DNA from 4 places in the Streptomyces sp. NPDC006259 genome. Region 4 is predicted to be linked to each of the others. Evidence: riboswitches for the same ligand, from Rfam matches in the RefSeq annotation. Region 4 holds a riboswitch; each other region holds the start of a gene.

Region 1 (5,216 bases), on a different contig from region 4:
GGTCTGCTCGCCGAGCAGTTTGATCCTGGTCGCGGTGGAGAAACGGTCCCGGTCCTTCACGGCCATGTCGTCCCCGCCTCCCGTCTCACACGTGCGTACGTCCCCGGACACGGTACGGGACCGGTACGGGGACGTACGTACGACTGGCTCAGGATGGGCCCTTACGGCTCAGCCGAGCCCGCTCCACCCTGTTCGGCTGTTCGGCCCAGCCCTGCGAGGCTCGGCCGTGTCGGGGCTCAGCCCTTGAAGCGGGGGAACGCGCTGCGGCCGGCGTACACCGCGGCGTCGTCGAGGATCTCCTCGATGCGCAGCAGCTGGTTGTACTTGGCGACGCGGTCCGAGCGGGCCGGGGCGCCGGTCTTGATCTGGCCGCAGTTCACCGCGACGGCGAGGTCGGCGATGGTGACGTCCTCGGTCTCGCCGGAGCGGTGGGACATCATGCACTTGAAGCCGTTGCGCTGGGCCATCTCGACGGCGTCCAGGGTCTCGGTCAGCGAACCGATCTGGTTGACCTTGACGAGCAGGGCGTTGGCGGAGCCCTCCTCGATGCCGCGGGCCAGGCGCTCGGGGTTGGTGACGAAGAGGTCGTCGCCGACGATCTGGACCTTGTCGCCCAGCTTGTCGGTGATGACCTTCCAGCCGGCCCAGTCGTCCTCGTACAGCGGGTCCTCGATGGAGACGAGCGGGTACGCGGAGACCAGCTCCTCGTAGTACTCGGTCATCTCGGCGGCCGAGCGGGACTTGCCCTCGAACTCGTACGTGCCGTCCTTGTAGAACTCGGACGCGGCGACGTCGAGCGCGAGCGCGATCTGCTCGCCGGGGACGTAACCGGCCTGCTTGATGGCCTCGATGATGAGGTCGAGCGCGGCGCGGTTGGACTCCAGGTTCGGGGCGAAGCCGCCCTCGTCGCCCAGGCCGGTGGACAGACCCTTGGTCTTCAGCACCTTCTTGAGCGTGTGGTAGACCTCGGCGCCCCAGCGCAGGGCCTCGGAGAAGGACTCCGCACCGATCGGGGCGATCATGAACTCCTGGATGTCCACGTTGGAGTCGGCGTGCGAGCCGCCGTTCAGGATGTTCATCATCGGGACGGGCAGCAGGTGCGCGTTCGGGCCGCCCAGGTAGCGGAACAGCGGCAGGTCGCTGGCCTCGGAGGCGGCGTGCGCGACGGCGAGGGAGACGCCGAGGATGGCGTTGGCGCCGAGCGAGCCCTTGTTGTCGGTGGCGTCCAGGTCGAACATCGCCTGGTCGATCAGGCGCTGCTCGGTGGCGTCGTAGCCGACGAGTTCCGGGCCGATCTGCTCGATGACCGCGAGGACGGCCTTCTCGACACCCTTGCCGTGGTAGCGGTTGGGGTCACCGTCGCGCAGCTCGATGGCCTCGAAGGCACCGGTGGAGGCGCCGGACGGGACGGCGGCACGACCCGTGCTGCCGTCGTCGAGGCCGACCTCGACCTCGACGGTGGGGTTGCCTCGCGAGTCGAGGATTTCCCGGGCTACGACGACGTCGATGGACGGCACGAGCATCTCCTTCTTGGGATGTGACGCTGGTTGTGCGGGGCACGAGAGGGCCGTGATGAGCCCTTGCTGAGCCTTGCGACTAGAGCCTAACCGCCTCGGGGCGTCGGTCGGCCGACCGACCGTCCCGTGGACAGGGAGACCGTACCCATTGTTTCCGTCCGGAACAAAGGGGGGTGGCCGGCGGAAGCGGCCGAGGGAAGGAAAAACCCCGCCCCGGTGCGTACGGGGGAGAACGCACCGGGGCGGGGAGACCGTGGGGACGGGGCCCCTCACGAGGGCTTCGGCACGGCGGCCTCGGCGGTGAGGGGGCCGTGGTCCGGCCGGGGGCCTGATGTCACTTCAGGTGCAGCTGCTGACCGGGGTAGATGAGGTCGGCGTCCTGGACGATGTCCTTGTTCAGGTCGAACAGCTTGGCCCAGCCACCCTTGACGCCGTGCGCCTCGGCGATGGAGCTGAGGGTGTCACCCTTGACGACCTTGTACTCGCCGTCACCCTTCTTGACCTTCTTGCCGGTCGGGGTGGTGACCGTCTTCTGCGACTTGGCGGCCGGACGCTCGGCGGAGCGGGAGGCGCCCTGCTGCTCGGTGGAGCGGGTGGTGGTCTCCGAGGAGCCGCCGGACGAGGAGCTGCCGCTGGACGAGGAGCTGCCGGCGGACGAGCCGTTGGAGGACGAGCCGCCGTTGGAGGAGGCGCCGGACAGACCCACGCCGCAGACCGGCCAGGCACCCTTGCCCTGGCCCGCGAGGACCTTCTCGGCGATCTGGATCTGCTGGGACTTGGAGGCCTGGTTGGCCTGCGCGGCGTACTGCGTGCCGCCGTACGCGGCCCAGGTGGAGGCGGAGAACTGCAGACCGCCGTAGTAGCCGTTGCCCGTGTTGATGGACCAGTTGCCGCCGGACTCGCACTGGGCGACCGCGTCCCACTCGGAGACGGTGGCGGCGGAGGCGTTGCCGGCCGCCATGAGCGGGGCGGCTATGGCGACGCCGGTGACACCGGCGAGCGCGGCGACGCGGGTGGCCTTGGACGGACGGCGGTGCTTGCCCTTACCGGAAAACAGCATGGTGGATCCCCTCACCGACGCCTGCGAGGTGAGCTGTCGGGTTCGGGCCGTGTGAGTTGCCCGGCCACCGTTCCCCGGGAGCACTGCTCCCCGGGAGGTGACTTCACCCCAAGCCGTTCCGGTCGACTGCCCCGGTACGGCACTTACCTTGGGTCCCCCGCTCCTGCCTACGGCGCTTGCGCGACGACTGTTCCCGGGCCGCCACTGGCAGGATTCGGCGTTGCGGCGGCCGGGGCCCGGATTGCCGAGCGGTCCCGACCGTAGACACGCGCCCGGCGGAATTTCAAAGAGGATCACGCCTTCTGAGACTCATCCCACACTTTCACCAAAGCGGACATTCGCCGCGAAGTGTGACGCGAACTCCCGTTGTTTTTCCCGTTTTTCCGCCCTATTCCGCCGCTGTGTCGAGCGTCTGACCGGCGGAGATGTTGTTCGGGTCGGAGCCGATGGCGTCCTTGTTCTCGTCGTAGAGCGCGCGCCATCCGCCGTCGAGGCCAAGGGAATCGGCGATGGAGACGAGGGAGTCGCCCTCGCGGACGACATAGGTGCCCGCGGCGTGGCGGCCCGAGGAGGCGGTGGTGGTGCCGTCCGCGGCCTCGTCGGCGGTGGTGCCGCGATGACGGCCGGAGGTGAGGGAACCCGTGTCGACGAGGCTCCAAGAGCCCGCCTCCTGGACCGACTTGTCCGAGTCGTCCACTTCTGGGGTTGCCGTGGACGGGCTGTCGCCCGTTCGCGAGGTGTCCGCACCGGCGGGCTCGCCGGACTTCGAGGCCCCGTCCGGCGTACCGGAGGAAGGGGACGAAGCGGACGGAGACGCCTTGTCCGTGGCATCCGCCGCATCCGCGGCATCCGTGGAGGATTCGGCCGACGGAGAGGCGGACGCCCCCGAGGAGTTGGAGGCCGAGGAGCCGGACGACCCCTTGGACAGGTCGGACAATCCGGACGTCACGGGGGAGTCGGACGAGGGGTCCGCCACACCGGTGTCCACGCTGCCCGCGCCGTTCTCCTTGCTGAGCCCGGACGTCAGTCCGCAGGTGCCCCAGGCGCCGACGCCCTGAGCGGCGAGGACCTTCTGGGCGACGGATATCTGCTGGTTGCGGCTGGCGAGGTCGGGGCGCTCGGCGAAGTCGAGGCCGCCGTGCGCCTCCCAGTCCTCCTGGCTCAGCGCCAGGCCGCCGTACTCGCCGTTGCCCTGGTCGGCACTCCAGGAACCGCCGGTCTCGCACTCCGCCACCGTGTCCCACACCGTGCCGTCGGCCGCGCTCGCGCCGGTGGCGCCCAGCAGCGGGATGGCGATCGCGGAGCCGGTCACGCCGGCCGCGACGAGGAGGGCCGGAGCCTGACGGGGGCGCCGGTGACGACCGTTCCCGGAGAGCATGCGAGGGCCTTTCTCGAGACAGCAGTGCCTGCGCGGCGCATGAAACGGGGCGCCGCGCTGACAGGTGAACGTATCGGCAGACGATCAGTTGTCACAAGTTAGTGCCGCGCAGATCACGTGAAGATCACAGAGTTGAGGAACGGTCACCTTTGCTCCGTGCCTCGGGCACATGACGGACGGTCAGCGGACGGCTGCGGCGGGTCCACCGGGGGCCGCGGGGGCGAACTCCACGGGCAGGGTGCGCAGTCCGCGCATGATGAGGCCGCCGCGCCACCTCAAGTCAGCCGGGTCCGCGGCGAGCCGCAGATCGGGCAGCCGGGTGAGGAGGGTGGCCAGGGCCGTCTGTCCCTCCAGGCGGGCGAGGGGGGCTCCCAGGCAGTAGTGGATGCCGTGGCCGTAGCCCAGGTGCTGGTTGTCGCGGCGGGAGAGGTCGAGGACGTCCGGGTCGGTGAACCGCTCCGGGTCCCGGTCGGCGGCCGCCAGCACGACGAGGACGGGGTCGCCGGGGGCGATGTCCTGCCCGCCGACCGTGAGGGGCTCGGTGGCGAACCGCCAGGTGGCGAGTTCCACGGGGCCGTCGTAGCGCAGGAGTTCCTCCACCCCGGTCGCCAGGAGGTCGCTCTCGCCCGCGGACAGGGCCTCCTGGAGGCGGGCCCGCTGCTCGGGGTGGGTCAGGAGGGCGTAGACGCCGTTGCCGATCAGGTTCACGGTCGTCTCGAAACCCGCGAACAGGAGGATGAAGGCCATGGCGGCGGCCTCGTTCTCGGTGAGGTGCTCGCCGTGGTCGGAGGCGCGGATCAGAGCCGAGATGAGGTCCTCGCCGGGGACCGGGTCCTCCGGCAGCTCCGCGCGCTTGCGATGGATCAGCTCCAGCAGGTAGCCGCGCATCTTCTTCACCGACCGTGCGACACCGCCGCGCGGGCCGCCGCCGTGCCGGATCATCATGCCCGCCCAGTCACGGAAGTCGTCCTGGTCCTCGCGGGGGACGCCGAGCAGGTCGCAGATGGCGTAGATGGGGAGCGGGAAGGCGAAGTCGTGGATCAGGTCGGCGGTCCCCTTCTCCGCGAACCGGCCGATGAGTTCGTCCGTCAGCTCCTGGACGCGGGGCGCGAACTCGGCGACCCGGCGGGGCGTGAACGCCTTGCTGACGAGGCGTCGCAGCCGGGTGTGGTCCGGCGGATCGATGTTCAGCAGATGGGTCATCAGCTCGGCCTTGCGCTCACCGGGGATCCCGGTCTTGCCCTTGGCGTGCGCCGGCTCG
Region 2 (5,216 bases), on a different contig from region 4:
GCAGTCCGGGCCGCGCGTCCGTGAGGCCAGCTGTTCCACGAGCCGGGTGATCCAGTCCTGCGCGAAGCGGTCCCGGCGGCCGGTCCTGCGGTACTGCGCGGATTTCCAGGCCATCAGCGTGCGCAGGGCGGCCGGATCGCGCTCGTCGAACACGAACCGCAGGTCACCGACCTGACGGCCGAGCCGACGCTCCTTGGCGAGCGTCGTCTTCAGGAACTTCGGCGACTGCGCGCGCAGGACGGACTCGTACGTTCCGTACCCCTTCTCCACGTCGATGACGTAGGAGGCGTACTCGGCCGACGCGTGCGGGACGAACAACTCCTGCCCCGCCTCCAGGTTGTCGAAGGCGAAGCTCGACAGGGAGCAGGCCCGCAGGACGTCGTCCGCGTTCAGCCCGAGACCCGGGCCGAGGACGGCTCCCTGGGAGTCCGAGACGCCGTACGCGAGGGCGTGGCCCTGACCGAGCCGGCCCCGCTCGTGGGGCAGGAAGCCGACCGGCTCGCGCCCCTCGTACACCACCGCCACGCGCGTGCGGGGCCGCACGCGCGCCACGGCGTCGGTGAACTCCGGTTCCATGAACGGGTTGCGCGGAGCCGCCGACGCGACACGCAGCGCGCGCCACCGCTCCTTCTCCCCCTCGCCGAGATCCTCCGGCTTCAGCACACGAATACGCCCACCGCTCAACCCGACCCCCCGATCAAGTCCCCGTCCCCCTGGACTGTCTGGACGGTACCGCTCCAGGTACTACGGGCGGTAGGTAGCGGACCATCTGGTTGCCAACCGGTGCATAGGCCTTCAACGTCCCTGTACCCGGCGTTGCGGCAGAAAGCCGTTTCTCGCCCGAACGGCACGGAAGGGGAAGGAGCGGGCGCCGAACTGGAGGTGAGTCGGAGCCCGTTGGGGTCCGTATTCTCTGATCATGGCCGCACCCACCGCATATGCCGCGCGCTGCGCGTACTCCCTCGTCGCCACCGACCTGGACGGAACGCTGCTCCGCGGCGACGACACCTTCTCCGACCGGTCGCTCGACGCGCTCGCGAGGGTGGCGGCGGCAGGGGCCCACCACCTGGTGGTGACCGGCCGGCCGGCGCCTCGCGTACGGCCGCTGCTCGACATCCTGCGCGGCAGAGGGCTCGCGGTGTGCGGACAGGGCGCGCAGCTCTACGACGTCGGGGCGGACCGTCTGCTGTGGTCGGTCACCCTGGACCGTGAACTGGCCGAGACGGCGCTCGGCAAGATCGAGGCCGAGGTGGGCGAGGTGTACGCGGCCGTCGACCAGGACGGCGTCGACGGGCTCACGCTCATCGAACCGGGCTATCTGATGCCGCATCCCACGCTGCCGGCCCTGCGCGTCGGAGTGCGCGACGACCTGTGGTGCGAGCCGATCAGCAAGGTGCTGCTGCGTCATCCGACCCTGTCCGACGACGAGTTGGCGGCGACGGCCCGTTCAGTGGTCGGCTCGCTGGCCACCGTCACGATGTCCGGGCCGGGCACGGTGGAACTACAGCCGTGCGGAGTGACGAAGGCGACCGGGCTGGCCCTGGCGGCCGAGCACCTCGGGCTGCGGCCCGAGGACACGATCGCCTTCGGTGACATGCCCAACGACCTTCCGATGTTCGACTGGGCGGCGCGCGGTGTGGCGATGGCCAACGCCCATCCCGAACTCAGGGCGGTGGCGGACGAGGTGACGACGTCGAACGAGGACGACGGCGTGGCCGTCGTCCTCGAAAGACTGTTCCCGTAGTTCACCTGGCGCCCCAGGCCACCTGGTTCCCTCGTTCTACAGGTTCCCGGTTCCCTGGTTCTCCCGGTCCCCGGCAGCCCGGTCCCCGGCTGTCCCGGCTCCCCGGCTCTCCTGGGGAGGCTGTCAGTAGGCGCCGAAGACGTTGTCGATCGAGCCGTACCGGTGGGCCGCGTAGTTGCAGGCGGCGGTGATGTTGGCGACCGGGTCGTACGGGTCGTAGGCCGTGCCGGCCACGTGGTAGGCGGCGAAGGTGGGGTCGATGACCTGGAGCAGGCCCTTGGACGGGATACCCGCGGCCGCGTTGGAGTCCCAGAGGTTGATGGCGTTCGGGTTGCCCGAGGACTCGCGCATGACGTTGCGGTAGATGCCGTCGTAGGTGCCCGGAATGCCCTGTTCGGCCATGATCGCGAGGGACTCGCGGATCCAGCCGTCGAGGTTGTCGGTGTACCCGGCCGTGGTGGTGGCCGTGGTGGCCGACGTCGTGGTGGCCGCGGAGGCGCTGGTGGAGCCGATGAGCGGAAGGGCCAGCACGGCGGCGCCGGTGGCGGCGACGGCGAGGGTGCGGGCGAGGCGGGTGCGGCGGTGCTGGGCGGCAGCAGGCATGACGAAAGGTTCCTCTCCGGCGCCTGCGAGGTGAGCTGTCGGGTTCGGGCTGGAAAGTGCCCGGCCGGCCGCCGTAGGGGTACGGCGGGACGGCTTCACCCCAAGCCGGTCCGGTACGTCCGTGACGTACGGCTCGGCGACTTACCTGGGTCCCCCGCTCCTGCCGTGCGTGAGTGTTGGTCAATGGGATGTCGGGCGGCGGCAGGATTAGGCGTCTGCCCGACAGGCCGGGAACGTATGCGAGAGCGCATGTCCGGAACAAGTGCCGGATTCACAGATCGCCCCTATTGACCTTGATCGGATGACTATGCCTGCTTGATCCTTTGTATTCGCCGGACGTCAACTCGCCGACGGCAAAGCGGAATCACAGCTTCCGGGTCTGGTCACCGGCAGGGCTGTGGAGTGAGCCAACTCACCAGCGTCCATAAGAAGGGTATAACGGGCATTGAGCCTCAAGTCCCTTTTAAAGGGGCGTACGTGGAAGGTGCTTCCGCCCGGTCCGGTGGAACACGCCCCCGCCGCCCTCCGTGCGTACACCTCTCGACGGGGAGTCGTTGCTGAGGCTCCCGCCGTTCGAGGCGCCGCGTGCACGTGGGTGGTGGGCGGGGCGGCCCGGTGCCACGCCGCGGACCTGTGCCGCCGTCTACGCACCTGGGTGCGCTGCGACTCGTACGTCAGCCTCGTGCGTCAGCCGCGGTCGCGGTCGCAGTGGGCGGTCGCGGTCGGAGTGGGCGGTGGCGGTGGCGGTGGCGGTGGGCAGTGGCGGTGGCGGTGGCGTCCGGGGGTGTCGGCCGGTAGGAGAGTCCGGCCGGGGCGTGCTCCGGGAGTGCCGACGCGGGCTCGGCGGCCGGTGGCCGCCGCGCGCGGGCGTGCGGGAGGGTTCCGTCGGGCAGACGGGTGCGTAGGTCCTCGTGGGCTGTCCCCCTAGGGGAAGGGCGAACGGATGCGCATGTGTGTGGCCCCCGTGAGGGCGGCGGGGCGAGTGTGTCGGACAGCTACCGCCGGGCGGGTGACGTGGGTGACGGGGCCGAGTCGCCGGCCCGTCTTCCCCTCTGCCCCGAACGCCCATATCGGCTGATCAGCAACATACCGGTCATCATCGGACGCCGTCCGCCCGCCTGAGGCGCGCCTCCCGGTCGGGCGAAGTTCGATACGGGGGGACGTGGGGCCTGTCGGTGATCGAAACGTGACCGGATACGCTGACTTGAGTGAGGGCAGCGACCTATCGACAATCCGCGTAATCGCCAGAAGACACCAGCAGACAGGAGACCCCTCGTGACCGTCGTCGGGCCGTTCGGGCTGAGCGTGCGGGACCAGGCTCTGGAAGCCGATGTCCAGGCCGGATTGACGGCTGTCGAGGAAGGCTTGCTCGAGGCCACCAAGAGCGAGGTCCCGTTCATCACGGAAGCCGCGCAGCACCTCGTCCGGGCGGGCGGGAAGCGGTTCCGGCCGCTGCTCGTGATGCTCGCCGCGCAGTTCGGCGACCCGTACGCCCCCGGCATCGTGCCCTCGGCCGTGGTGGTGGAGCTGACCCACCTGGCCACCCTGTACCACGACGACGTGATGGACGAGGCCGACGTACGGCGCGGGGTGTCCAGCGCGAACACCCGCTGGGGGAACTCCGTCGCCGTCCTCACCGGCGACTTCCTGTTCGCCCGCGCCTCCCACATCCTCGCCGACCTCGGACCCGAGGCGGTGCGGGTGCAGGCGGAGGCGTTCGAGCGACTCGTCACCGGACAGATCCTGGAGACGGCCGGGCCGACCGACGGCCGGGACCCCGTCGACCACTACCTCGACGTGCTCGGCGGCAAGACCGGATCGCTGGTGGCGGTGGCGTGCCGCTTCGGCGCGATGATGTCCGGCGCCGACGAGACGGTCGTGGACGTGCTCACCCAGTACGGCGAGAGGCTGGGCGTCGCCTTCCAGCTCGCGGACGACGTGCTCGACATCGCGTCGGACTCGCACGAGTCGGGGAAGACGCCGGGCACGGATCTGCGGGAGGGCATCCCCACGCTGCCGGTGCTGCGGCTGCGCGAGCGCGCTGCCCGGCTGGCGCTGCCCGAGGACGTCGCGCTGTGCGAGCTGCTCGACTCCGACCTGAGCGATGACGCTCGGCTCGCGGAGGCACTGGCCGCGCTGCGGGGGCACCCGGCACTGGAGCAGGCCCGGCGGGACACCGTGCGGTACGCCAAGGAGGCTCGGGCGGCGCTGGTGCCGTTGCGGGAGTGCGATGCGAAGGTGGCTCTGATGGAGCTGTGCGATGCGGTGGTCCACCGGGCGGGGTGACGCGTTGGGCGTCGGCTGGCGCCTTCCGCCCACCCACCCGCCCGACTCGGTACGTCGAGAGGCGGGCCTCGAACCGCCTCGGGGCTCCGCCCCGGACCCGGGCGGGGACTGCGCCCCCGCGAAAGCTCTCCCACCCACCCGCCCGACTCGGTCAGTCCACACGTACGGGTTGAACCACCTCGGGGCTCCGCCCCGGACCCCGGCCGGGACTCCCGACTCGGGTCCGCTCGGTCCTGCCGCTCCGGCCCTCCCGGTCCGCTCCGGCTCTGCCGGTCCACCCCGACCACCCCGGCCCTCCCGGCCCATCCGTCCCCCCCGGTCCTTCCCCGGCCGCCACCCCTCCTCACCCTGACACCCCCCACCCCCACGTCATACCCCAGGCGTACGTCGAGTTGAGTCCTCGGGTTGACGTCAGGAGGTGGCTTGTTTGGTGAGATGGGAACCACGGAAATCACCACTCCTCACCGATTCGGGTGAGAATGGCGGCTCGGGCGGGGGACGTTGACCCGCACGACGACCGGCCGCCGCCGACGACGGAGGTAAGGCACACATGGCACCGTACGCATCCGACGACAGCACGCAC
Region 3 (5,216 bases), on a different contig from region 4:
GGAGGTTCCGGTCTCCCGCCTGGCCAAGGCCCTCGGCCTCGTCGCGGACGCCCTGAGGGCGCCGGCGTTCGCCGACGGCGAGGTCGAGCGCCTCGTCCGCAACCGCCTGGACGAGATCCCGCACGAGCTGGCCAACCCCTCCCGGCGCGCGGCCAAGGAGCTGTCCAAGGAGCTGTTCCCGGCGACGGCGCGCATGTCGCGGCCGCGCCAGGGCACCGCGGAGACGGTCGAGAAGATCGACTCCGCCGCCGTACGCGCCTTCTACGAGAAGCACGTCCGTCCCGCCACGGCCACCGCCGTCGTCGTCGGCGACCTCACGGGAGTCGACCTCGACGCGCTCCTCGCCTCCACCCTGGGTGCCTGGACGGGATCCACGGCCGAGCCGCGGCCGGTGCCGCCGGTGACCGCCGACGACACCGGACGGGTCGTCATCGTGGACCGCCCCGGCGCCGTCCAGACACAGCTGCTGATCGGCCGCATCGGTGCCGACCGGCACGCGCGCGTATGGCCCGCCCAGGTGCTCGGCACCTACTGCCTCGGCGGCACCCTCACCTCCCGGCTGGACCGCGTGCTGCGCGAGGAGAAGGGCTACACCTACGGCGTGCGCGCCTTCGGCCAGGTCCTCAGGTCCGCGCCGGACGGTTCGGGCGCCGCGATGCTCGCCATCAGCGGTTCCATCGACACCCCCAACACCGGTCCCGCACTGGAGGACCTGTGGAAGGTGCTGCGCACTCTCGCCGAGGGGGGTCTGACCGACGCCGAACGCGACGTCGCCGTGCAGAACCTCGTCGGGGTGGCGCCCCTGAAGTACGAGACGGCGGCCGCTGTCGCCGGCACGCTCGCCGACCAGGTCGAGCAGCACCTGCCGGACGACTACCAGGCGACGCTGTACCAGCAGCTCGCCGCGACCGGCACCGTCGAGGCCACCGCGGCGGTCGTGAGCGCCTTCCCGGTGGACCGTCTGGTGACGGTCCTGGTCGGCGACGCGGCCGCGATCAAGGCGCCGGTCGAAGCCCTCGGCATCGGCGAGGTGAAGGTGGTCTCCGCGGAGTAGGTCGCGGAGCGGGCAGGCGCGGCGGGACCGTGAAGCGGAAACACGGAGCGGGACCGCCGAGCAGGAACGATCACCGAGCAGGAACGACGCGCGGTGGCGGCGCGGAGCGAGCGGCAACCGCGGCGCCACGCGCGCAGGAGCCCTGGTGGACGGATGTGTCACCAGGGCTCCCTGATGTCCGAATTGAGGGAGAGGCTGCCTGTCTGCCCTGTGGCATGCGCTACAAAAGCCGCGTTCTGTTTGGGGATTGAAGGCCGCCGCGTCTACTTTCGACCGGGCTGTTCGTCAGGCAGTGCGCCGCATCCGCGGCACCGGACAGTCATCGCCGAGTCCCCGCATGGCGCGAGCCAGGGGAGCCGGGGACCCAACTAGGCAGTCCCTGGGGTGAATCGGACGCCCGCGCACGTCGCGAGGGGGTCCGTAGGAGACCTTCCTGCTCCGAACCCGTCAGCTAACCCGGTAGGCGAGAGGGAAGGAAAGGACCGCTCAACTTCATGGCGTCCACTTGCGCCACCGGGAAGCACCGTCGTCCCAGCCGGATGAAGCGCACCACCGCCCGCGTGGCGGGTATCGCGGCGCTCACCACCACCGGCGTCATCGGCACCGTCGCCTCCAGCCCCGCCCTCGCCGCGGAGAGCCCCGTAGAGCAGACCGGCCTCATCCCGGTCGTCGCCGTCGGCGACACGGTCGCCGAGCGGATCGACGACCAGGCCGCCGCCCAGAAGCAGGCCGCCCTGGAGGAGGCCGCGCGCAAGGAGGCCGCCGCCCGGGCCGCGGCGAAGGTCAAGGCGGAGCGCGAGGCCAGGGTCCGCGCCGCCCGTGCGGCCGAGCGCGAGCGCCTCAACACCTTCGTCTCGCCGATCAGCGGCTCCTACGTCTCCACGGGCTACCGTTCCGGCGGCTCCCTGTGGTCCTCCGGCAGCCACACCGGCATCGACTTCCACGCCTCCACCGGCACCCCGGTGCACGCGGTGGGCCTCGGCACCGTCGTCGAGACCGGCTGGGGCGGCGCCTACGGCAACCAGGTCGTGATCCGGATGAACGACGGCACGTACACCCAGTACGGTCACCTCTCGTCCATCGGCGTCTCGGTGGGCCAGAAGGTCGCCCCCGGCCAGCAGATCGCCCTCTCCGGCGCCACCGGCAACGTCACCGGCCCGCATCTGCACTTCGAGGCCCGCACCAGCCCGGAGTACGGCTCGGACATCGATCCGGTCGCCTACCTCCGCACGCACGGCGTGCGCATCTGACGAGACGCGACACACCGTATCGCCCCGGCCCACACGGCCGGGGCTTTCGTCGTTTCAGGGACCGTGCTGTCCAAAAAATATCCATGGATTCCGGCCCGCCATCGGAAATTCCCGCTGATTGCAATAGAGTCACGGAACACACGTCAATCGTCGACGTTTCACGGGGATTAAGGCGGAGGTCGGTCATGCGTATTCCGGCGCACTCGGTGTGCACGGCCATCCGGGACGACATCGTCGCGGGTGTCTACGAGCGCGGCAGCCGCCTCACCGAAGAACTCCTCGCCCGCCGCTACGGCGTTTCGCGCGTCCCGGTCCGGGAGGCCCTGCGCACGCTGGAGGCGGAGGGCTTCGTCGTCACACGGCGGCACGCGGGCGCGTGCGTCGCCGAACCGACCGAGCCGGAGGCCGCCGACCTGCTGGAGATGCGCATGCTCCTGGAGCCGCTCGGCGCCGCCCGGGCCGCCCAGCGACGCACCGAGGCGCATCTCAAGGTGCTGCGCGGCCTCGTCCGACTGGGCCAGGAGCGTGCCAGGCGGGGCAACAGCGAGGATCTGCGCTCCCTGGGGGGCTGGTTCCACGAGACTCTCGCGCAGGCCTCCGGCAGCCACGCCCTGACCTCGACGCTCACCCAGCTGCGCCACAAGATCTCCTGGATGTACGCGGTTGACGCGCCGGCCAGTCCGGTGGAGTCCTGGGGGGAGCACGGTGCGATCGTGGACGCCGTGGCGCGCGGCGACGCGGAGCGCGCGCGGGCGGTCACGGCCCTGCACACCGAGCGCGCGACCTCCGCGCACCGACTGCGCTTTTCGGGCGGTGACCGCCAGGACCGTGTGAGGACTTCGCAACACGTCGTAAACATGTCCGGACTTCGGCATTAACACGAGGGCCGTATACAAAGAAGAGAATTCGGCGGAGAGGTATTTCCGCTGCCGTTTTTAGGCCGCCCCGCATTCCGGGTGGCGCGCTCGGGTGACGCACTCTTCCTCCGCCGTTCGCATGCCCCTCGCTCGCGCAGGCACCTTTCCCGACGGGTCCGGCAATTCCCCGCCCCGGAAACCGCGAAAGCCGCGTCACCAGGATCGGGTGACGCGGCTTTCGTACCTGCTGTGAGCGACAGCCGGCTCAGACGGTCTCGGGAAGCTCCTCGAGACCCTCGGCGACCAGCTTGGCCAGCCGGTCGAGAGCGGCGTCCGCACCCTCGGCCTCGGAGGCGAGGACGATCTCCTCGCCGCCCTGGGCGCCCAGGCCGAGGACGGCCAGCATGGAGGCCGCGTTGACGGGGTCCCCGCCCGCCTTGGCGATCGTCACCGGGACGCCTGCGGCCGTGGCGGCTCGGACGAAGATGGAGGCGGGGCGGGCGTGGAGGCCCTCGGCCCAGCCGACGTTGACGCGGCGCTCAGCCATGTGATGCTGCCCTTCACTGTTTCAGGTTGTCTAGACCAGTGTTCCACACGTGAAGCGTGTGAGGGACGGTCCGTGTGTCCCGTCCCGTGTGGTGGTCGGATCGCGGCCTCGATCCGACCTCCGTCCCACCACAGACTGCCTCGCGCCGTTGTCGTACGCGAGCCGTAGTCTGGGCCCCATGCAGAGCGCGTCGGACCGCCACGAGTATCCCGCCCACTGGGAAGCCGACGTGGTGCTGCGCGACGGCGGCACCGCGCGCGTCCGCCCCATCACCGTCGATGACGCCGAGCGCCTGGTCAGCTTCTACGAGCAGGTGTCGGACGAGTCGAAGTACTACCGCTTCTTCGCGCCCTACCCGCGACTGTCCGCGAAGGACGTCCACCGCTTCACGCACCACGACTTCGTGGACCGGGTGGGACTCGCGGCCACGGTGGGCGGCGAGTTCATCGCCACCGTACGCTACGACCGCATCGGCGCCGACGGCATGGCCGCCACCTCGCCCGCCGACGAGGCCGAGGTCGCCTTCCTCGTGCAGGACGCCCACCAGGGACGGGGCGTCGCCTCCGCCCTCCTCGAACACGTCGCGGCCGTCGCGCGCGAGCGCGGCATCCGGCGGTTCGCCGCCGAGGTGCTCCCCGCCAACAACAAGATGATCAAGGTGTTCACGGACGCCGGTTACACCCAGAAGCGCAGCTTCGAGGACGGCGTCGTCCGCCTGGAGTTCGACCTCGAACCCACCGAACGCTCCCTGGCCGTGCAACGCGCGCGGGAACAGCGCGCCGAGGCGCACTCCGTGCGACGGTTGCTGGCACCGGGATCGGTCGCCGTCATAGGCACCGGCCGCACCCCCGGCGGCGTGGGCCGCAGCGTCCTCGGGAACCTCCGGGACGCGGGCTTCACCGGGGACCTGTACGCCGTGAACAAGGCGTTCCCCGAGGACCTCGAAGAGTTCGACGGCGTGCCCGCCCACCGCTCGGTGCGTGACATCGACGGGCACGTCGACCTCGCGGTCGTGGCCGTCCCGGCCGAGCACGTGCCCGACGTCGTCACCGAGTGCGGCGAGCACGGCGTACAGGGACTCGTCGTCCTCGCCGCCGGGTACGCCGAGAGCGGCACCGACGGGCGCGAGCGCCAGCGCGAACTCGTCCGGCACGCGCGCGCGTACGGGATGCGGATCATCGGGCCCAACGCCTTCGGGGTCATCAACACCTCCCCCCGGGTACGGCTGAACGCGTCACTGGCCCCGCAGATGCCCCGGCCGGGCAGGATCGGCCTGTTCGCCCAGTCCGGCGCGATCGGCGTCGCCCTGCTGTCCCGGCTGCACCGGCGCGGCGGCGGCGTCACCGGAGTCACGGGTGTGTCGACGTTCGTCTCCTCCGGCAACCGCGCGGACGTGTCCGGCAACGACGTCCTCCAGTACTGGTACGACGACCCCGACACCGACGTCGCCCTCATGTACCTGGAGTCCATCGGCAATCCGCGCAAGTTCACCCGTCTCGCCCGCCGCA
Region 4 (5,216 bases):
CGATGCGGGTCCTCGGAAACGCCGAAGGCCGGACCCCGGGAACGGGGTCCGGCCTTCGGCGGCGTGTCAGGTGGAGGCGGAAGGTCGAGCGGTACGTCGGTCGGCCGACGGGACGCCGTACGGGCGGTACGTCGGCCGACGCGACGCCGGGCGAGCGGTACGTCAGCCGACGGGACGCCGGGCGAGCGATACGTCAGCCGACGGAGACGCCGTGCGAGCGGAGGTAGGCGAGCGGGTCGACGTCCGAGCCGTAGTCGGGACCGGTGCGGATCTCGAAGTGCAGGTGCGGGCCGGTCACGTTGCCGGTGGCACCGGAGAGGCCGACCTGCTGACCGGCGGAGACGGACTGGCCGGCCGAGACGGAGAGCGAGGACAGGTGGGCGTACTGGGCGTAGTAGCCGTCGGCGAGCCTGATGACGACCTGGTTGCCGTACGCGCCGCCCCAGCCGGCGGAGACGACCGTGCCCGCGCCGACGGCCTTGAGCGAGGTGCCGGTCGGGACCACGAAGTCGACACCGGTGTGGTAGCCGCTGGACCACATGCTGCCGGACATCCTGTACGGCGTGCCGACGGTCGCGCCGGACACCGGGAGGGTGAAGCCGGTGGCGGCGGTGGTGTTCCCGGCGGCCTGCGTCGTGGACGCCTTCGCCGAGGACGACTTGGCCGAGTCCGAGGAGGAGGACTTCCCGGACGAGGCCGAGGAGGACGACTTCGTGGAGGAGCCCGAGGACTTCTTCGACGGGGTGGACGAACCGGAGGAACCAGAGGGACCCGACGGCGACTTGGTCGTGCCCGCCGCGGCCCGCTCACCGATCGACAGCTTCAGACCCGGGTGGATCAGCGACGGGTTGTCGCCGACGGCCTCGCGGTTGTCCGCGTAGAGACGGGTCCAGCCGCCGCTGACGTCCTGCTCGTCGGCGATCTTCGAGAGGTAGTCGCCGGACCGCACCGTGTAGGTCTTGGCGCCCGTGGCGGACTTCGCGGACTTCTGCGCCACCGGGACGGCCTCGACGGCCTTTTCCGGGACGGAGGAGAGCGGGGAAACGGCGGAGACGGGGGAGAGCGACTGCGCCGCCGACTGGGACGGCGCGGCGTGCGCACCGGTGGCCCCCATGAGCGGGAGGGCGAGCGCGGCGCCGCCGGTTCCGGCGGCGGCGATGGAGCGGGTGAAGCGCTGGGGCTTCGGACGGCGGTGCTTACCCTTGGCGGGCATGACGAATTCCTCTCCGGCGCCTGCGAGGTGAGCTGTCGGGTGCGGACTGGAGATGTCCGGCCGCGCCGAGGCGCGGCTGTACCCCTAGCCGTTCCGGAGACCGGAACAGGCGGTACTGCCTGTGGGTCCCCCGCTCCTGCCGTTCACGGGTGAGTGTGCGGGTTCCGGGCGGCGGCAGGATTGGGCGTCCGTCCGGATTGGTGTGGAACGTAAGCGACCACGACGCACAGCCACAAGCGAAGGTTGTACTCCCCGCGTCATTCCCTTGATCCCCTGCGGGAATTCTCCGTCACCCTGCGTGAATGGAGAGGCCGATTTCCCGGTGAACACCCTGGGAAAACAACAGCATTACGTGAACATGACGGACGACGCAGGGTCACGAATATGACCCTGCTCACGCACCCTGCCCCCATAGTCCCGTAATTCAGCGCGAGTGGGAATGAAGGCTTCAATTCGGACAGAACCCCCACATGCGACACAGGCGGATAACCGCCGCATCGAGGTAGCCGCACATCTCGCCGCGCACCTCGCGATATGACACATCGCGGCCGGTGAACATCGCCCGTTTCACGGCATTTCATTCGCTATATCCGGGCCGAGCGCGCTCATTCCTTTCCGAGCGCGCCCAGCCCATTGCGGCCCCGGGTAACCCGTGACGGGCCGCGTAACCCAGCACAAGCGCCACCGGCCCGTTCCGGGGTCGCCCGGCCCATTACGCACGCGGGGCGAGTCCGACCGGACCGTTTCGCCGAATTCCGCACCTGTTCGTCCGTGCTGCGAATGCCGGACGCCGGAGCCACACCTGACAGGGGCGTGCGCCCGGCACCTCTTGCCCGCCCTTCGGGCACCCGACATGCCCTCCGTGCCCCGCGACCGCCGGAGGCGCCGCGACCGCCGGAAACCGTGGTGGAGAGCCCGTTTGCCCCAGGCATCCATGTCGTATGGTCAGGAGGTGTTCCGGTGGCCATGTCGAGCCGCGCCGACCGGAACCGACGACCGGGAGGAGCCCCCGTGACGCAGCAGATCCCGTCGACCGAACCCGAGCTGGCCGGGGTACGGAACTTCCGTGACGTGGGCGGTCTGCCGACCGTCGACGGCCGACGGGTCCGCCACGGTGTGCTGTTCCGCAGCGGACATCTCGCGCACGCCACCGCCGAGGACGCCGCGTTCCTCTCCTCGCTGGGCCTGCACACGGTCTTCGACTTCCGCAACGCGGCGGACCAGAAGCTGGAGGGCCCGGACGTCGAGCTGCCGGGCGTGCGCAATGTGAATCTCCCGCTCTCCGACCCGGCGGACGGCTCCGAGTTCTGGAAGATGGTCCGCGACGGCCACATCGACCAACTGCGCGAGATCCTCGGCGACGGCAAGGCGGCCGGCCGGATGATCGCGTCCTACCGCTCGATCGTGAAGGAGCGCACGGGCGAGCACTCCCGCGTGCTGCACGCCCTCGCCGAGGACAGCGTCCCGGCGCTGATGCACTGTGCGGCGGGCAAGGACCGCGCGGGTCTGTCCGTCGCCGTGACACTGCTCGCGCTGGGCGTGGAACGCGAGGCGATCCTGACGGACTACCTGGAGTCCAACGCCAAGCACCGCCGTTACAAGGTGCGCCGCAGCAGCACGTCCGCAGAGGCGTACTCCCCCGAGGTGATGGAGCTGCTCAGCCCGCTCTTCGACGCCCGCGCCGAGTACCTCGCGGCCGCGCTCGAGACCGTCGAGGAGACCTGGGGCGGGGTCGACGCCTACCTGGAGCAGGGTCTCGGCCTGGCCCCGGAGACCCGCGAGCGGCTCCGGGAGCGTCTGCTCGACTGAGCGAGCACTCCCGGCGCCCGTCGGCTACTGGTTGGCGCCGACCTCGAACAGCAGCCAGAGGAACCCGGCGAAGACGTGTCCCACCGCGATGTAGATGATCAGCCGGATCCACAGGCTCCGGGGGAACTTGTCCTCCATGTCGGTCATGGCGTCTCTCCAGGGTTGGGGCCGAGGCACAGTGCGGCCGTCGGACTCTGCAACAGGGTGTGGACGAAGAGCAGGTCGACCCCGTCGGGGTCCTGGGCCGCGATGCGGTGCGGGGTCAGCGAGTCGAAGTGCGCGCTGTCCCCGGGGCCGAGCAGGTGGGTGGTGTCACCGAGGCGCAGCCGCAGCCGTCCGCGCAGGACGTGCAGCCACTCCTCACCGGGATGCACCCGCACCATGTCGCCCTGTGAGCCGTACGGCACCTGCACCCGCAGCGCCTGCATGCCCCGCCCCGGCGCCCCGGACTGCCAGTACGTCCAGCCGCCCGCGTGGGTGGGTTCCATGTCGGCCGTGCGCACGACGGCGTCCCGGCCCGCGACCGTTTCCCCGAGCAGCTCGGAGACGGTCGTACCGTAGATACGGGCGAGCGCGAGCAGCATCGGCAGCGAGGGCTGGCGCTGCCCGGTCTCCAGGCGGGAGAGGTGGGCCGGTGACAGCCCGGCGGCGCGGGCCGCCGCCTCCAGGGTGAGGGTGGCGCGTCGGCGCAGGGCCCGCAGTTGCGGGGCGACGACTCCCAGGTCGCCGACCGGCTCGGACCCGGGATCCGGGACAGGGTGGCTCATGCCTCTATTCAGCCGGAAGTTTGCCCCTGCGGCAATTTTGTTGCCTCAGAGGCAAACCTCGGTGAGGTACGGGTTCCGCGCGACCCGGCGCGAAACAGACCGAAGCGTACCGCCGGAGCAAGGGCCCAGCAGCCCGTCGGGCCGTCACCCCCTCAGCCTCTCACCCCCCCCAGCCCGCGTGAACCTACCGGTTCGCCACCGCCTGCTTGATCAGCGTGCGGCCGAAGTCCCAGACCAGCCCGCCACCGTTGTGCGCGTCGTCCATCACCTCGGTGAAGGCGTCCACGAACCGGTCCACCTCCCGTTCGCCCACGACCAGCGGTGGGATCAGCTTGATCACCTCCAGGTGGTCGCCGGAGACCTGGGTGAGGATGCGGTGCCGCTGGAGCAGCGGGACGACCACCATCTGCGCGAACAGGCCCTTGCGGGCCGCCTGGAGCATGGTCCAGCGGCTGCGCAGCTTCAGCGACCGCGGCTTGCCGAACTCGATGCCGATCATCAGGCCCCGGCCGCGGACGTCGGCGAGCAGCTCGTACTTGTCGATCAGCGCCGTGAGCCGGGACTTCAGCAGTTCGCCCGTCACGCGGGCGCCGGCGACGACCTGCTCGTTCTCCATGACGGACAGCACGGCGAGCCCCGCCGCCATGGCCTGCGCGTTGGACCCGAAGCTCGCCGAGTGGACGAGCACCCGGTCCATGGACGAGTAGACCTTCCGGAAGATCCAGTCCTTACCCAGCGTCGCGCCGACCGGCACGTAGCCGCCGGACAGCGCCTTGGCGACGCAGACCAGGTCGGGTTCGACGCCCTCCTCGTGCTGGTAGGCGTAGAAGTCGCCGGTCCGGCCGAGGCCGGTCTGCACCTCGTCGGCGATGAGCAGCGCCTTGTGCCGGTGCAGCAGTTCCTGGGCGGAGCGCAGATAGCCGGGCGGGGCCTCGTGCACCCCCTTGCCCTGGATCGGCTCGACGATCAGGGCGGCCACGTCGCCCTTCGCCAACTCCCGCGCCAGCGCGTCGAGATCGCCGAGGGGTACGGCCGTGTCGGGCAGCAGCGGGGCGAAGCCGTCCCGGAACCCGTCCTCGCCGTTGACGGAGAGGGAACCCGTGGTGAGGCCGTGGAAGGCGTGGTCGCAGTACAGGACCCTCGGTTTCCCGGTGGCGTACCGGGCGAACTTCAGCGCGGTCTCGACGGCCTCCGTGCCGCTGTTGCCGAAGAACACCCGGTCCAGGTGCGGACTGTGGGTGAGGAGCTTCTCCGCCAGCAGTCCGGGCAGCGGCTGGCAGTCGAAGCGGGTGAGGTCGGCGAGCGAGGCGTCGAGGACGTCGTGCAGCGCCTTGCGGACGACGGGGTGGTGGCGGCCCAGGCCCATCACCCCGAACCCGGCGAGCATGTCCAGGTAGTCGTTGCCCTCCGCGTCCCAGAAGTACGCG

Evidence for each region. A riboswitch is a leader RNA that binds a small molecule or an ion and turns the genes downstream of it on or off. The one in region 4 is predicted to bind cyclic di-AMP.
Region 1: linked by a shared signal. The riboswitch ahead of ACFYO5_RS36930 (transglycosylase family protein) and the one ahead of ACFYO5_RS14130 (peptidoglycan DD-metalloendopeptidase family protein) in region 4 are both predicted to bind cyclic di-AMP.
Region 2: linked by a shared signal. The riboswitch ahead of ACFYO5_RS17140 (transglycosylase SLT domain-containing protein) and the one ahead of ACFYO5_RS14130 (peptidoglycan DD-metalloendopeptidase family protein) in region 4 are both predicted to bind cyclic di-AMP.
Region 3: linked by a shared signal. The riboswitch ahead of ACFYO5_RS33755 (M23 family metallopeptidase) and the one ahead of ACFYO5_RS14130 (peptidoglycan DD-metalloendopeptidase family protein) in region 4 are both predicted to bind cyclic di-AMP.

What each region holds. Positions count from the first base shown of each region.
Region 1 covers NZ_JBIAHY010000013.1:96,466-101,681, forward strand. The annotation lists gene ACFYO5_RS36920 (septum formation initiator family protein) at 1-66, opposite strand, end outside; gene eno (phosphopyruvate hydratase) at 237-1,523, opposite strand; gene ACFYO5_RS36930 (transglycosylase family protein) at 1,852-2,577, opposite strand; cyclic di-AMP (ydaO/yuaA leader) riboswitch at 2,581-2,762, opposite strand; gene ACFYO5_RS36935 (transglycosylase family protein) at 2,966-3,955, opposite strand; gene ACFYO5_RS36940 (cytochrome P450) at 4,136-5,216, opposite strand, start outside.
Region 2 covers NZ_JBIAHY010000004.1:117,919-123,134, forward strand. The annotation lists gene ACFYO5_RS17130 (GNAT family N-acetyltransferase) at 1-669, opposite strand, end outside; gene ACFYO5_RS17135 (HAD family hydrolase) at 920-1,744, shown strand; gene ACFYO5_RS17140 (transglycosylase SLT domain-containing protein) at 1,868-2,347, opposite strand; cyclic di-AMP (ydaO/yuaA leader) riboswitch at 2,353-2,533, opposite strand; gene ACFYO5_RS17145 (polyprenyl synthetase family protein) at 3,623-4,633, shown strand; gene ACFYO5_RS17150 (outer membrane lipoprotein carrier protein LolA) at 5,184-5,216, shown strand, end outside.
Region 3 covers NZ_JBIAHY010000010.1:142,198-147,413, reverse strand. The annotation lists gene ACFYO5_RS33760 (M16 family metallopeptidase) at 1-1,054, shown strand, start outside; cyclic di-AMP (ydaO/yuaA leader) riboswitch at 1,368-1,535, shown strand; gene ACFYO5_RS33755 (M23 family metallopeptidase) at 1,549-2,304, shown strand; gene ACFYO5_RS33750 (GntR family transcriptional regulator) at 2,490-3,182, shown strand; gene ACFYO5_RS33745 (HPr family phosphocarrier protein) at 3,427-3,708, opposite strand; gene ACFYO5_RS33740 (GNAT family N-acetyltransferase) at 3,887-5,216, shown strand, end outside.
Region 4 covers NZ_JBIAHY010000003.1:613,174-618,389, reverse strand. The annotation lists gene ACFYO5_RS14130 (peptidoglycan DD-metalloendopeptidase family protein) at 194-1,213, opposite strand; cyclic di-AMP (ydaO/yuaA leader) riboswitch at 1,218-1,379, opposite strand; gene ACFYO5_RS14125 (tyrosine-protein phosphatase) at 2,225-3,022, shown strand; gene ACFYO5_RS14120 (DUF6126 family protein) at 3,047-3,169, opposite strand; gene ACFYO5_RS14115 (helix-turn-helix domain-containing protein) at 3,166-3,789, opposite strand; gene ACFYO5_RS14110 (aspartate aminotransferase family protein) at 3,974-5,216, opposite strand, start outside.